Regions from separate parts of the Ensifer sp. 2TAB8 genome, predicted to be linked through region 2. Evidence: riboswitches for the same ligand, from Rfam matches in the RefSeq annotation. Region 2 holds a riboswitch; each other region holds the start of a gene.
What was found. A riboswitch is a leader RNA that binds a small molecule or an ion and turns the genes downstream of it on or off. The one in region 2 is predicted to bind cobalamin.
Positions count from the first base shown of each region.

Region 1: it holds a riboswitch for cobalamin, as region 2 does, so the genes downstream of both, cobU (bifunctional adenosylcobinamide kinase/adenosylcobinamide-phosphate guanylyltransferase) here and AB4Z53_RS07820 (CbtB domain-containing protein) in region 2, are expected to answer to the same signal.
Region 3: it holds a riboswitch for cobalamin, as region 2 does, so the genes downstream of both, AB4Z53_RS17480 (DUF1636 family protein) here and AB4Z53_RS07820 (CbtB domain-containing protein) in region 2, are expected to answer to the same signal.

Region 1 covers NZ_JBFRGB010000010.1:82,291-86,498, reverse strand. Annotated here, with positions in the region: gene cobW (cobalamin biosynthesis protein CobW) at 22-1,086, opposite strand; gene cobU (bifunctional adenosylcobinamide kinase/adenosylcobinamide-phosphate guanylyltransferase) at 1,090-1,614, opposite strand; cobalamin riboswitch at 2,056-2,204, opposite strand; gene AB4Z53_RS17850 (AraC family transcriptional regulator) at 2,523-3,476, shown strand; gene AB4Z53_RS17845 (oxidoreductase) at 3,627-4,208, shown strand, end outside.
Region 2 covers NZ_JBFRGB010000002.1:435,612-439,819, reverse strand. Annotated here, with positions in the region: gene AB4Z53_RS07835 (glucoamylase family protein) at 1-484, shown strand, start outside; gene AB4Z53_RS07830 (ferric iron reductase) at 481-1,329, shown strand; gene AB4Z53_RS07825 (CbtA family protein) at 1,374-2,171, opposite strand; gene AB4Z53_RS07820 (CbtB domain-containing protein) at 2,369-2,545, opposite strand; cobalamin riboswitch at 2,588-2,851, opposite strand; gene AB4Z53_RS07815 (TetR family transcriptional regulator) at 2,850-3,542, opposite strand; gene AB4Z53_RS07810 (NAD(P)H-binding protein) at 3,647-4,208, shown strand, end outside.
Region 3 covers NZ_JBFRGB010000010.1:11,386-15,593, reverse strand. Annotated here, with positions in the region: gene AB4Z53_RS17495 (iron ABC transporter permease) at 1-450, opposite strand, end outside; gene AB4Z53_RS17490 (ABC transporter substrate-binding protein) at 454-1,407, opposite strand; gene AB4Z53_RS17485 (ABC transporter ATP-binding protein) at 1,404-2,210, opposite strand; gene AB4Z53_RS17480 (DUF1636 family protein) at 2,287-2,700, opposite strand; cobalamin riboswitch at 2,806-3,021, opposite strand; gene aspT (aspartate-alanine antiporter) at 3,476-4,208, shown strand, end outside.

The DNA of each region.
Region 1 (4,208 bases), on a different contig from region 2:
ATCATTTCATTCAACGAGTGATCAGACGAGCGCAGCAATCGCGGCACGAACCGCCGCCTCGTCCATGTCGTGCAGGCCGATGACGACAAGGCGCGTGCCACGCTTTTCGCCGGCAGCCCAGGCACGATCATAATACTGGTCGATGCGGGCGCCGACCGCCTGGATCAGGAGACGCATCGGCTTGCCGGGCACGTCGGCAAAGCCCTTGAGGCGCAGAACGTCGTGCTCGGCAATCACGCCCTTCAGGCGATCGATGAAGGCCGAGGGATCGGCGATCGAACCGAGCTCGACGACAAAACTGTCGAACTCGTCGTGGTCGTGCTCCTCGCCCGCCTCATGCTCCATTTCATGATGCGACTTGCGGTTGGCGATATCGCTTTCCGTACCGACACCGAGGCCAAGCAGGATGGCAGCGGCGACTTCGCCGTTCTTCGCCTCGATCATGGCCGGCTTGCGGCTGGTGCGCGAAGACACCTCGTCGCGCACGGCCTTGAGGCCGGAGGCGTCGATCAGGTCGGTCTTGTTGAGAACGATGAGATCGGCAGCGGTCAACTGGTCCTCGAACAGTTCCTCGATCGGGCTTTCATGGTCGAGATTGTCGTCCTCGACGCGCAGCGCATCAACCTTGTCATGATCGTCGGCAAAGCGGCCGGCGGCAACGGCAGCGCTGTCGACCACGGTGACGACGCCGTCGACGGTCACTTCGCTGCGGATATCCGGCCAGTTGAAGGCGGCGATCAGCGGCTGCGGCAAGGCGAGGCCCGAGGTTTCGATGATGATATGGTCAGGACGGTTTTCGCGCTCGAGCAGCTTGGTCATGGTCGGGATGAAATCGTCGGCAACGGTGCAGCAGATGCAGCCATTGGTGAGCTCGATGATGTCGTCCTCGGTGCAGGCCTCGGCGCCGCAGCCCTTCAGCACGTCGCCATCGACGCCGAGATCGCCGAACTCGTTGATGATCAGCGCGATGCGCTTGCCGTCGGCGTTCTGCAGCAGATTGCGGATCATCGTCGTCTTGCCGGCGCCAAGGAAGCCGGTGATGACGGTCGCCGGGATCTTGCCCTGGTTGGCTCTCGCAGTGGTCATGGATCAACCCTTCATTTTCAGCGGCAAACCGGCCGCGACAAAGTAAACTTCAGCGGATTTCTCCGCAACGATCTGGTGAAGCCGGCCGGCATGGTCGCGAAACTCGCGGGCCATGCGGTTCTCGGGCACGATGCCGAGGCCGACCTCGTTGGAAACAAAGATGAGGCGCGCCCGCGCCTCAGGCAGGTACGTAGCAAGCGCGGCGAACTCCGCCGTCATGTCGCGCTCTTCCAGCATGAGATTGGTGACCCATAACGTCAGGCAGTCGATCAGGACCACATGGCCCGGGTTATCGATGCGCCTGAGGGTACCCAGGAGATCAAGCGGCTCCTCATGCGTCGTCCAGCCTTCGCCGCGGCGTGTCCTGTGATGATCGATCCGCTCGCGCATTTCATCGTCCCAGGCCCGTCCCGTGGCGACATAATGCATGGTGAGGCCGGACGCTTCGACAAGCCTCTCGGAAAAGCTGGATTTGCCGGAGCGGGCGCCGCCAAGGACCAGGACCGGTCCGGCACTGTAAGTGCTCATCGCCGCCGCCTCAGAACACCCGCCTCAGCGGCGGGTGGCAAAAGCCGTTCGACGCGCCGGCGGCGCGTTCGGGAAAGCATCTGAAAGCCAAAACAACCTCCGTGATGGCGTTGGGGACCAACAGTCCCCTCGGGCGGAATGCCCATGCCGGATGGCAGGTCTCCTGGCTCACGGCGTCACGGGCCCGCATCGCCTCGCCCATAAGTGCGAGGTTCCGATGTCAGGACCCGAGCGGCCCGCCTCACCTTCCCGGCGTCTTTCCGGTGCCACAGCGAACCTTTGCGCGTCGTTTCCGACCCGCGGCGCTGCGGGGAACATCGTGAAAGGCGGACGATTCGTAGAAGAAGAGGCGTCCAACCCGGCTGATCACGATGCCACGCCAGTGGCTTTTCCGGCTCGACCCCGACCTGCCTCGGTTGCCCCATGCAACCGGCTGACAGCCCGATATCGAACCCGATGGCGAACCCTGACCGTTCTACAGTCGCGGGGTCGGCTGCGATAAGGATGCCCGATTTGGGTCCATCCGTCACATTCCCAATTATTCCCCCCGATCGCCACGATGAGGGGGAACCATCCAACACCTGATGATTAGGAAGCGGCCGACCCAAAGTCAATCGACGCTTGCGACACCTCCCCGGCTTGGTTGCGCCGCGCGACGATTTGTCGAGCAACAGGCAGACGGCCGCAGCCAGCCAGACACGGCGAAATGGATTGCTCGTCCGCCTTCGCCCGAGGCCCTCGCCCTCTCACTCTCACCTTGCGCCAAAGCGCTATCAGAATGTGCCAATGTGGCATCAGGCTCTGGCGCACCTTTGTTCCCGAGCGCAGAAAAGAGGAGAACGATGAACTCGAATTTGCAGGCGACCATGTCAAACCGCCTTTATCCCGTGGCGAGATCCATCACCCAGGTGGCCAAGCTGCTGAAGATCTCCGCCGAACAGGCGGTGCGCCGGGCCGGGCTGCCGCGAGATATTCTTCGCAACGAAGGCAAGGGCCTGACACCAGCGCAGGTGTTCGCCCTCTGGCGCGCCATCGAGATCGAAGCTGACCGGCCCGACCTGCCGCTCTATCTGAGCAAGCTCTTTGCCCACGCACCGTTCACACCGGCCATGTTTTCCTTCTCCTGTTCGCCGGACGTGCGCATCGGGTTCAAGCGCCTGTCAGTGTTCAAGCCGCTGATGGGACCGATGAAGCTGGAAGTGTCCGAGGACGACCGATTTCTGCATATCGAGATCGGCACGGTGGACCCTAAAATTCCGGCCCCGCCGCAACTGGTCTGGTTCGAGGCGCTCTACCTTCTGGAATCGGCCCGCTGCTACACCGCCGAGTTCATCCGGCCTGCGCGGCTCCATCTGCCGGCATTGCCCAACCTCGGCAAGGACGTGCTCGAGTTCCTTGGCTGTGAACCGGAGCTTGACGGCGGAGCGCGCCTCTCCTTGCGCAGAGAAGATGCCGATCTGCCGCTGATCACCGAAAACGAGGAATCCTGGCCGGAGTTCGAGAAAAACCTGCGCCGCGAAATGGAGGCGCATGAAACCGATACGCCGATCGTGCAGCGGGCGAAGCGCGTTTTGCATGACATGCTGCCGTCGGGCGAAGCCAGTATCGAGGCTATGTGCAGGCGGCTCGCCATGTCGAAGCGCACCCTGCAACGGCAACTGAAGGAGGAAGGTGAAACCTTTCAGACGGTGCTGGCATCGACCCGCGCGGAGCTGGCGATGCATTATCTCGGCGAAGACGGGCTGAACGTCGAGGAAATCTCCTATCTGCTGGCCTACCGAGAGCCGAATTCCTTCTATCGCGCCTTCCAGGGCTGGACCGGCATGACGCCCGCCGAGGCGCGGGGAACGGTGACGCACTGAGAAAGACCGCCACGTCTGCACCGGGAGATAGCGGTTTGGCGTGTTCCGATAGTTGATTGGCACGAAGCGATTTTGAAGAAATCCAGGCGATACGCCAGATTGATCTCCGACGAACGACGGGCATGACGCCCGCAAGGATTGGAGAAGATCATGGCAATCGCACGGAAAACCGCTCTCGTCACCGGCGCCTCCTCGGGCATGGGCAAGGTCATCGCAAAGCAGCTGATCAAGGACGGTCTGACCGTCATCGTTGCCGCCCGCCGGGTGGAGCAGATGGACGATCTGAGAGCGCTCGGCGCACATCCCATCGCGCTGGATGTCGCGGACGAGGCCAGCCGAAAATCCGCGGTCGCCGAGATCACCCAGCAATTCGGTGGCGTTGACGTACTGGTCAACAATGCCGGTTTCGGACTTTACGGCTCGGTCGAAGACGTACCTCTCAGCGAGGCCCGCTATCAGTTCGACGTGAACCTCTTCGGCGCGGCCGCACTGATCCAGGATCTGGTGCCCTACATGCGCGAGAAGCGCGCGGGCAAGATCATCAACATCACCTCGATGGGCGGCAAGATCTACACGCCGCTCGGTGCCTGGTATCACGCGTCGAAACACGCGCTGGAAGGCCTGTCGGACTGCCTTCGCCTGGAACTGCAACAGTTCGGCATCGAAGTCGTGGTCGTTGAGCCCGGCGTCATCCAGACCGCATTCGCCAACGTGATGGAAGGCCCGATGATG
Region 2 (4,208 bases):
GCGGCAAAACCCGGGCCGCTTCGCCGGCTATGGCGAAGACCTCTGGGGGCTCAGCGCCTGCCACGCGCCACATGGCCAGCTGCGCCTCAAGGACGGGCGCTGGCAGCGACTTCGGGGCTACGCCAATCGCGGCGCACCTTTCGGTCCGGATGACGGCACGCTTGTGCCCTGGGCGGCGGCGGCCTGTCTGCCGTTCTGTGCGGATGCGTCGCTATCGGCGCTCAGCCACATGACGGCCAGCTACCCCGGGCTTCTGAAGGCGGGGCGCTTTCCGGGCGGCTTCAATCCGAGCCTCCCGGGCGAGGGGCCGGAGGGGTGGATCGACGCGCGCGTCGTCGGCCTTGACCAAGGGCTCGTCGTGATGATGATCGAGAACTGGCGGAGCGGCTTCGTCTGGGAGTTGACGCGTAGTCTGCCTGCGATCCGGCACGGACTTGAGCGTGCGGGATTTGAAGGTGGCTGGCTGGCGACGGAGACGGTATGAATTTGGGAGGCCAGCAACAGATTGCGCAGACCGGGGAAGGATATCCGCCCCGGGTGCTGGCAGTGGTCGAGCGGTTGTGCGCTCAGTTCCCTGACGCCGGTGTCTCGCTCGGGCCGGCGGACGGAGCCTTCAGCGCACCGGCCGGCTTCTGGGCTGCGGGCGGGGCCGGGATCGAGGAGAGCCTCGCCTATCAGGACTTTTTCGCAGTCGGCATGACGGACCGGATCCGGGCCGCGCATCTGATCGCCTTTTACAGTCGCCAGGTAAGTGTGGTTCTCGGCGCGCTCTATCTCGGTGCGGGCGTCCAGGCTGAGATCGCCGGCATTCGCTTAGAAGACTGGAGCCGCCTTCACCAGGACCGCGCGGTTGCCGGCAAACGCTATCATTTCCAAGTGGATCTGGCGGAGAGATTGCAGCAGCCGGAATGCATCGGCGTTTTCGAGCGCGGCTTCACAGCCCATCTGGCGCCGGTCATCGCGATCCTGAAGAAACGCTCGGGGCTTTCCTCCGGGGCGCAGTGGCGGCTGGCGGCGGATTCGCTTGCCGGCGCGTTCCTGGAGATCGGACGGGCGATCGGGGACGAAGCGCGCGGCATGGCTGAGGCGCTCGCGATCGTCAAACGGCCGGGTTCGCGGCTGTTTTCGGAAGAGATCGGCTACGAGGAGATCTCCGCCACCGATCCGGCAAGCGGCGCGCAACTGTCGCGCCAGTACCGAATCCGCTGCGGCTGTTGCCTCTATTTCAAGACGGAGGGCGGCAGCATCTGCGATACCTGCGTCCTGCTGGAGCCGGACGATCGCCGCGTGCGGCTGGCAGCGCGTCTGACGCAAAACGGCGGGGCTTGAACCCCGCCGTTTTATGTTCTGGTGCCTGCTAAGGCGCATTGGGTTCAATGCGATTTGAGGAAGCGCTCGTTGATGAAGCCGGAGACAACGCCGAGAACGATCCAGAAGGCGAGCGTGGTGGCGAGCGCGGCGACCGCGAACTCGGCGCCGAGCACGGCCGGGACGTTGCTGGAGATATCGAGTGGCTGCGGCGCGCCGTAGACATGGGGTGCGGCGATCAGCACGAGGCCGGCAACCTTGGATACGATTTCCTCGCGCAGAACCAGGAGATAGAGGCCGACTGCGGAGAGAGCGACGGTTGCCAGCCACCAGGTTTGGCGGTCGCCGAGTTCGGCTGCCGGGAAGCCCGGCAGTTCCGGCGGCAGGCCGATCGCCGGCAGCATGTGCACCGCGAGCCAGCCGCAAGCGCCCCAGAGCGCGCCGTTCCTAAGCGTGATCGGATAGCCGATCACCAGGCTGACGCCGGCGAGCAGCAGGCCGAAGCCGGAGCCGGTGACGAGGTTTGCCATCAGCGTGCCGGAGAAGCGGCTCAAACCGAACATGATGCCGCCTTCCTCATGTTCGCCTTCGTGCGCATAGGCCGGCGTGATCGGCGACAGCGCGTCGAGCACGGCGCCAAGCGGCGATACCGCCTTCAGCGACGAATGCTGGTCATGGCCCTCGGCGGCCGGCTGTGCCGCACCCGGCTGGCTGGCCGGCTGTTCGGCCGCGGCCGGAGCCTCGCCTTCGAATTGCTCCGCATGCAGGATCAGCGGCGTTACCCGCAGTTCCTGGGCGCCGGTCATGAAGACACCGGCAATCAGTCCAGCCACGATCGCGGCCAGAAGCGTTCTGACAATCATCTTGAATTCCCTCGATAACGGCAAACGCCACGCGTTTCGGCGTGGTTGTTGAGCCTTCCCATTCGCTGTGCCACACGGACGGTGCTTGCATGTTCGCCAAAGTGCCATGCGCAAACGCCGACATCCGGCGTGAGCCGGATGCATTCAGGTCCGTAGCTATTTCGATGCGGAACGTTGTTCACGTTCCGGCGCATCGTTTAGTGGCAGGGGAAGCCGTAGGAGTGGCGGGTGTCGTGCGCGGTGTCGTGCAGCACGGCCGAATTGGCCAGGCCGGCACCGAAGACGAGGAATGCGCCGATGAAAAGGGCGATGACGCCAGCGGTCAGACGATCGCTGAGGGAGAGCGGGGTGCTCGAAATGGTAGACGTAGCCATGACAACCTCCGTGATGGCATCGGGAAATTCCCGGTGTGGGCCCTATGCCCGTATCGAGTGGCAGGTTTCCTGGCTCACGGCGCTGGGCGAAATGCCCGGGATCTGCCTCGCCTTCCCAGTTCGACCCCCCTCTCGGGGCCTGTTCCAGTGGCTTCTTCCGGATTGCTCCGGAACGGCAAGATCAACGTCGCTCTACAGTCGCGGGGTCGGCCGTGATTTGAATGCCCAGCATGGGTCCATCCGTCACGTTCCCGTTTACTCCCGAAACGCGTTCGCGTCCCGGGAACCAATCGATCCAAAATGATTAGGAGCGTGTCATGGCATTGTCAATTGAGCCTGCGCCGCCGGCCGCTTCATCCGCGACAAAATCGCGAAGCATCATCTGCTTGTAGGCCTCGACGATGCGGTCGCCCTCCGGCCGATCGACCGAGACGGCAAGTCGCATGGTGCAGTCGCCGAGATGCATGATCAGGAAGGCAGCGCTGTCGATCGTTTCGCGCGGCGTCTCGGGCGCAAAGCGGGCCCAGACATCGGCCAGAAGCTTGCCGCCGGTGCGGCTTTGCTGGAGGTCGACCTCACGCAGCGCCTTGTCGGCCTGCATCGCCGACCAGATGTCGCGCATGACAGGCTCGGCCAGGAACATGTCGTAGTAGATGTCGAACAGCAGTGAGAAGGCGTCGCGCAGTTCTGCCATCGACGTGACCTTGGCCAGTTCGGCGGCGATGCACTCGTTGCACACGGCATTGTAGCGCTCGGCCAGCGTACGCACGATCGCCGCCTTGTCCGGGAAGTACTGGTAGAGCGACCCGATCGAAATCCCCGCCTTTTCAGCGACTTCGCTCATGCGCATGGCGTCGCTGCCCTTCTCCTGGATGAGTGCCGTCGCGCAGGCAAGGATCTGCTCCACGCGCTCGCGGCTGCGCTTCTGGCTGGGCGTCCGGCGCAACGTGGTCTCGTCGTCGGCGGGAAGTGTGGCGGGGCTTGCATCTGGAATCATGAGTAATGCTCACATTTTGACTTGACTCCTAAAATACGAGGATTTATCACATTTGCAAATGTGAGAGATGCTCATGTTTGTTGGTGAAACCTCAGGAGGAAAYGATGTCTCAGAAAGTCACACTGGTTTTGGGCGGTACCGGCAAGACGGGGCGGCGGGTGGCCGAGCGCCTTCGGGAGCGGGGCATAGCGGTGCGCATCGGCGCCCGTTCGGCGTCGCCGTCCTTCGACTGGACGGACGAGGCGACCTGGGCGCGCGTCCTTGAAAATGTCGATCGCATCTATGTCTGCTACCAGCCGGATCTGGCGGTGCCGGGCGCCGTCGACGTCATCGACCGGTTCTCGAGCCTTGCCGTTCGCTCGGGCATCAAGCGGCTGGTGCTGCTGTCGGGCCGCGGCGAGGACGAGGCGGAAGCGGCCGAGCGCGCGCTGCAGGCCTCCGGCGCCGACTGGACGGTCATCCGTGGCAGCTGGTTCTTCGAGAATTTTGACGAAGGCTTCTTGGCCGATGGCGTGATGAGCGGGTCGGTCTTCCTGCCGGTGGACGAGGTCACTGAGCCCTTCGTCAGCTGCGACGACATTGCCGATGTGGCGGTCGCGGCGCTTCTGGACGACGCACATATCGGCAAGGTCTATTCGTTGACCGGCCCGCGGCTGATGACCTTTG
Region 3 (4,208 bases), on a different contig from region 2:
AAAGGCAAAGAGCGGCACCGTGAGAAGGCCGAGGATCATTCCGGTATGCAACAGCGCGACAATCGCCCCGAGCGCCCCGCCGGAGGAGACGCCGAGCAGATGCGGATCGGCAAGCGGATTGCGCGTCACCGATTGCAACACGGCGCCGGTCAGCGCCAGGCCGGCGCCGACAAGCCCCGCCAGCATCACCCGCGGCAGGCGCACGTCCCAGACGATGCTTTCGCGCCCGGCCGACCAGAAGGCCTCGACACTGCCGGGCACAAGCTTTCCGGCAACGATCGACCAGACGGTGGTCACGGGGATCGGCGCCGAGCCGAGCGACACGCCGGCGGTCACGGTGAGAAGCAGCAGCAGCACAGCCGCGAACAACCCGACCCCGCCGCGGAGCGCCCGCGCCGGGGAAACCCGCGAAACGGCAACGGGAGCAGCCGACGTATCCTCAGCCAGCATCGGTTACAGGCCCTGCCCGTGAAATGCCTTCGAAAGCCGGGCGATGGCGTCGATGTTGCGCGGTCCGGGCGTCGCCTCGACATAATCGAGCACGACGAAACGGTCGTTCTTCACCGCGTCGACATTGGTGAAGGCCGGGTTGCTCTTCATGAAAGCGATCTTGTCCTCGGCTTTCACCTCGCCGTAGTTGACGATCATCACCACCTCCGGGTTCCGCTCGATCACCGGCTCCCAGGAGACTTCCACCCAGCTCTTGTCGACATCGTCCATGATGTTGGCGCCGCCGGCAGCCTCGATCATCGCGGTCGGAATGCCGAAGCGACCCGACGTGAAGGGCTTCTCCTCGCCGGAATCATAGACGAAGACGCGGGTCGGCTTGGCGTTGCCGGCATTGGCCTTGGTGATCTCGGCGAGCTGGCTGCGATAACCCGCGACCAGCGCTTCGGCCCGATCCTCGACGCCGAAGATGCGGCCGAGATTGAGGAGATCGACGAACATGTCGTCCATCGAGGGCTTCTCCCTGGCCATGACGTGGATGCAGGATTCGGTGAGTTCGTAGACGCCGATCTTGAAGGGCGCCAATGTCTCGGGCGTCACTTCGCCACCGACCTTCATGCCGTAGTTCCAGCCGGCGAAGAAGAAATCGGCGTCGGCATTCAAGAGCACTTCCTTGGTCGGATATTTCTCCGCAAGCTCCGGCAGTTCCTTCACACCTTCGCGCAGTTTTTCATCGAGCGTCTTCCAGCCGGAAACGCCGGTATAGCCGACCATGTGGGCCTGCAGTTTCAGCGCCAGCATCATCTCCACCAGGTTGACGTCGTTGGCGATCGCCCGTTTCGGCGCTGCGTCGAAGGTCACCTCGCGGTTGCAGCTCTTGACGGTCACCGGATAGGCGAGCGCCGGCGTGGCGGCGGCAATGAGAAACAGCAAGGTAGAGGAGGCAATATTGATCTTCATGAAATGGATCCCTGTCGAGGAAGCGAAAAGGAGAAACGGGCGCTGCCGGCAACGGCGGTGCCGTGGGCGGTGGCAGTGACGCCGAAGGCGGTGGAAAGCGCGCGCGGGTTCAGCACCGCATCGGGAGTTCCGAAGGCCGTCAGCCGCCCCGCGGTCACGATTGCGACATCGGTCGCGAATTCGGCGGCGAGATTGATGTCGTGCAGCGTCGAAACGATCGTCAGCTTCAGCGTCTGCAAGAGCTCGAGGATTTCGAGCTGGTGACGGATGTCGAGATGGTTGGTCGGCTCGTCGAGGATGATGATGCGCGGCTCCTGGGCGAGTGCCCGGGCAATCAGCACCCGCTGCTTTTCGCCGCCCGAAAGTGTTGCGAACTGGCGGCCGGCGAGGTGGGAAAGATCGAGATGAGAGAGCGCATGCTGCACGCGCTCGCGGTCCGTCTCCGTCCAGCCGTTGAGCCCCTCTCGCCGCGGGATGCGTCCCATCATCACCACGTCACGCACGCTGAAGGGAAAGTCGCCGGGCATTTCCTGCAGCACGACGGCAATCGTCTTCGCCGCCTCGCGCGCCGAGATCGACCAGAGGTCGACGCCGTCGATCTCGATTCGGCCGGCATTCGGCTGCACCGCCCGGTAGAGGCAGCGCAGAAGCGAGGTCTTGCCAGCGCCGTTCGGCCCGAGGATCGCAAGGCGGCTGCCCGCTTCGATCGAGAAATCCATGTCTTCGACCAGGGTCAGGCCCGCACGGGGCCCCCAGCAAAGGCCTTCCACCTTGAGGGCAGCTCCCGTCGCTGAACAGGTCATGACCGCGTCCCTCCCCGCGCCGCGGCGCATTTCTGCCCGCGCACCAGAGGTCGTCGCCACCCTTTGCGTGTCGCGCTCATTGGAACCGTCCTCCGATGTCTTCGGAGACGAGCACTGCCGCCGGAATGCGAGCGAGCGTCTTTGTCTTGAGGCCGCGCGGACGCTCGGCGGCACGCGTCATGCCGTCGCCGCGTTCGGCATAGGTGGCGGCGAAGCGGACGAGGTCGTCGATATCCTCTTCCGGCGAGATATCACCGAAGAGATAGGTCGCCTTGCCCGTCGCCTGGAAGGCAATGGTGCAGGGTCGCGTGCAAGCCGCCATGCAGACGGTGCCGGCGATCGAGAAATCACGATCGAGCGGCTCGCCGAGCGCGGCGATGCTGCGGTTGAGACGCTTTATCAGCTCGGCGCCCGGCAGGCAGGGACCGCGGGTAAAACGGCAATCGGTGCAAACCGTTATCTTGTGCTGTCGGGAATTCGGCTCAGCCATTTTCTCTCTCCGCCGGAGTGACGGCAGGAGATGGCGAAGCGGCAGGATGACGGATGACCGTCGCGCGAAAGCCAGTTCTTTTCCATCGGAACACCCCGTCCGTTGTGGTTGATCGGTTCGATGGCAGGTCTCCTGGCTCGCGGGTCGCGGCGCATCCACGTCTTCCCGGTCTTAGACCAGTGACATGGTGTGAATGCGCTTTCCGCTCACAGTTGCGGGGGCAGCCACGGTTTCGGCCCCATTTGGGTCGTCCGTTCCGTGTTCCCTTTTCAGCCGCTTCCGCATTTCCGCGGACGCAGCACCATCACGCTCTTCCTCGCATGAATCGGCCGATGAAACAACTGCTAGGGGCATGCGCTACGGACCTATCAACATGCGGCGTTTCGTCATGCAGGATTTGTTATACAATAACATAACGTATTGCAATGCCAAAGTTGAGTAGCCGGCGAAATTTGCCGCGGCGGCGCTGCCCGGCGCCCCCCCCGATCCGCCCTGCGCACGCCGATCGGCCGACCACCCGGCCCGATGCTTTCCGACTGGTGCCGGCGCGCCCACAAAAAGCGCCAGCGCCATGCGCAAATGCCGGCAATCTTAACGTACGTTACGCTCACGTAACCCCATGTCTGTTGAGAAAATCATCGGCCGAAGCGACAATCGGCAAAGCTAAGATTGGGCATCGGTAACGCACCAATAAACTCAACTTCGCCGCGCAGTACAGAAATGGCGCAATCCCGAAATGAAGTGATGGCAACTCAACTTTCTGAAGGGAAAAGTAGTGAATCCCATCGATTTCTTCGTCGACACACTTCGGACATACCCGCCCGTGGCCGTCTTCCTGGCACTCGGCATCGGCTTCCTGATCGGGCCGATCAAGGTCGCGGGATTCAATCTCGGAAACGTCACCGCAACGCTTCTTGCCGGTGTTCTCATCGGGCAGCTGGGCATCCAGGTTTCCGGTGACCTGAAATCCACCCTGTTCCTGATCTTCCTCTTCGCCGTCGGCTACGGCGTCGGACCCCAGTTCGTGCGCGGCCTCAGCACCGACGGACCAAAGCAGATCGCCTTCGCGCTGTCTGTCCTGGTGCTGTGCCTCATCGTTCCCTATCTCTGCGCGCTGATCGCCGGGCTTCCGCTCGGCTATGGCGCCGGCATGTATGCGGGATCGCAGACGATCTCGGCTGCAATCGGCGTCGCGACGGATCAGATCAACTCCCTCGGGCTGCCGGCCGAGCAGGCCAAGGCCTTTGCCGACCAGATCCCGATCGCCTATGCGGTGACCTATATCTGGGGCACGATCGGCTCGGCCATCATCCTCGCCCAGCTTGGGCCAAAGCTTCTCGGTATCGACCTTCCGGCGGCGTGCCGGGAATATGAGGCCAAGCTTGGCGGCGGCACCGAGAGCAGCGAACCCGGCATCACCCGCGCCTATCACGATTTCGGCCTTCGCGCCTACCGCGTCGATCAGGCAAGCGGGCTGACCGGCAAGCCGGTCAAGGACATTCTTCCCG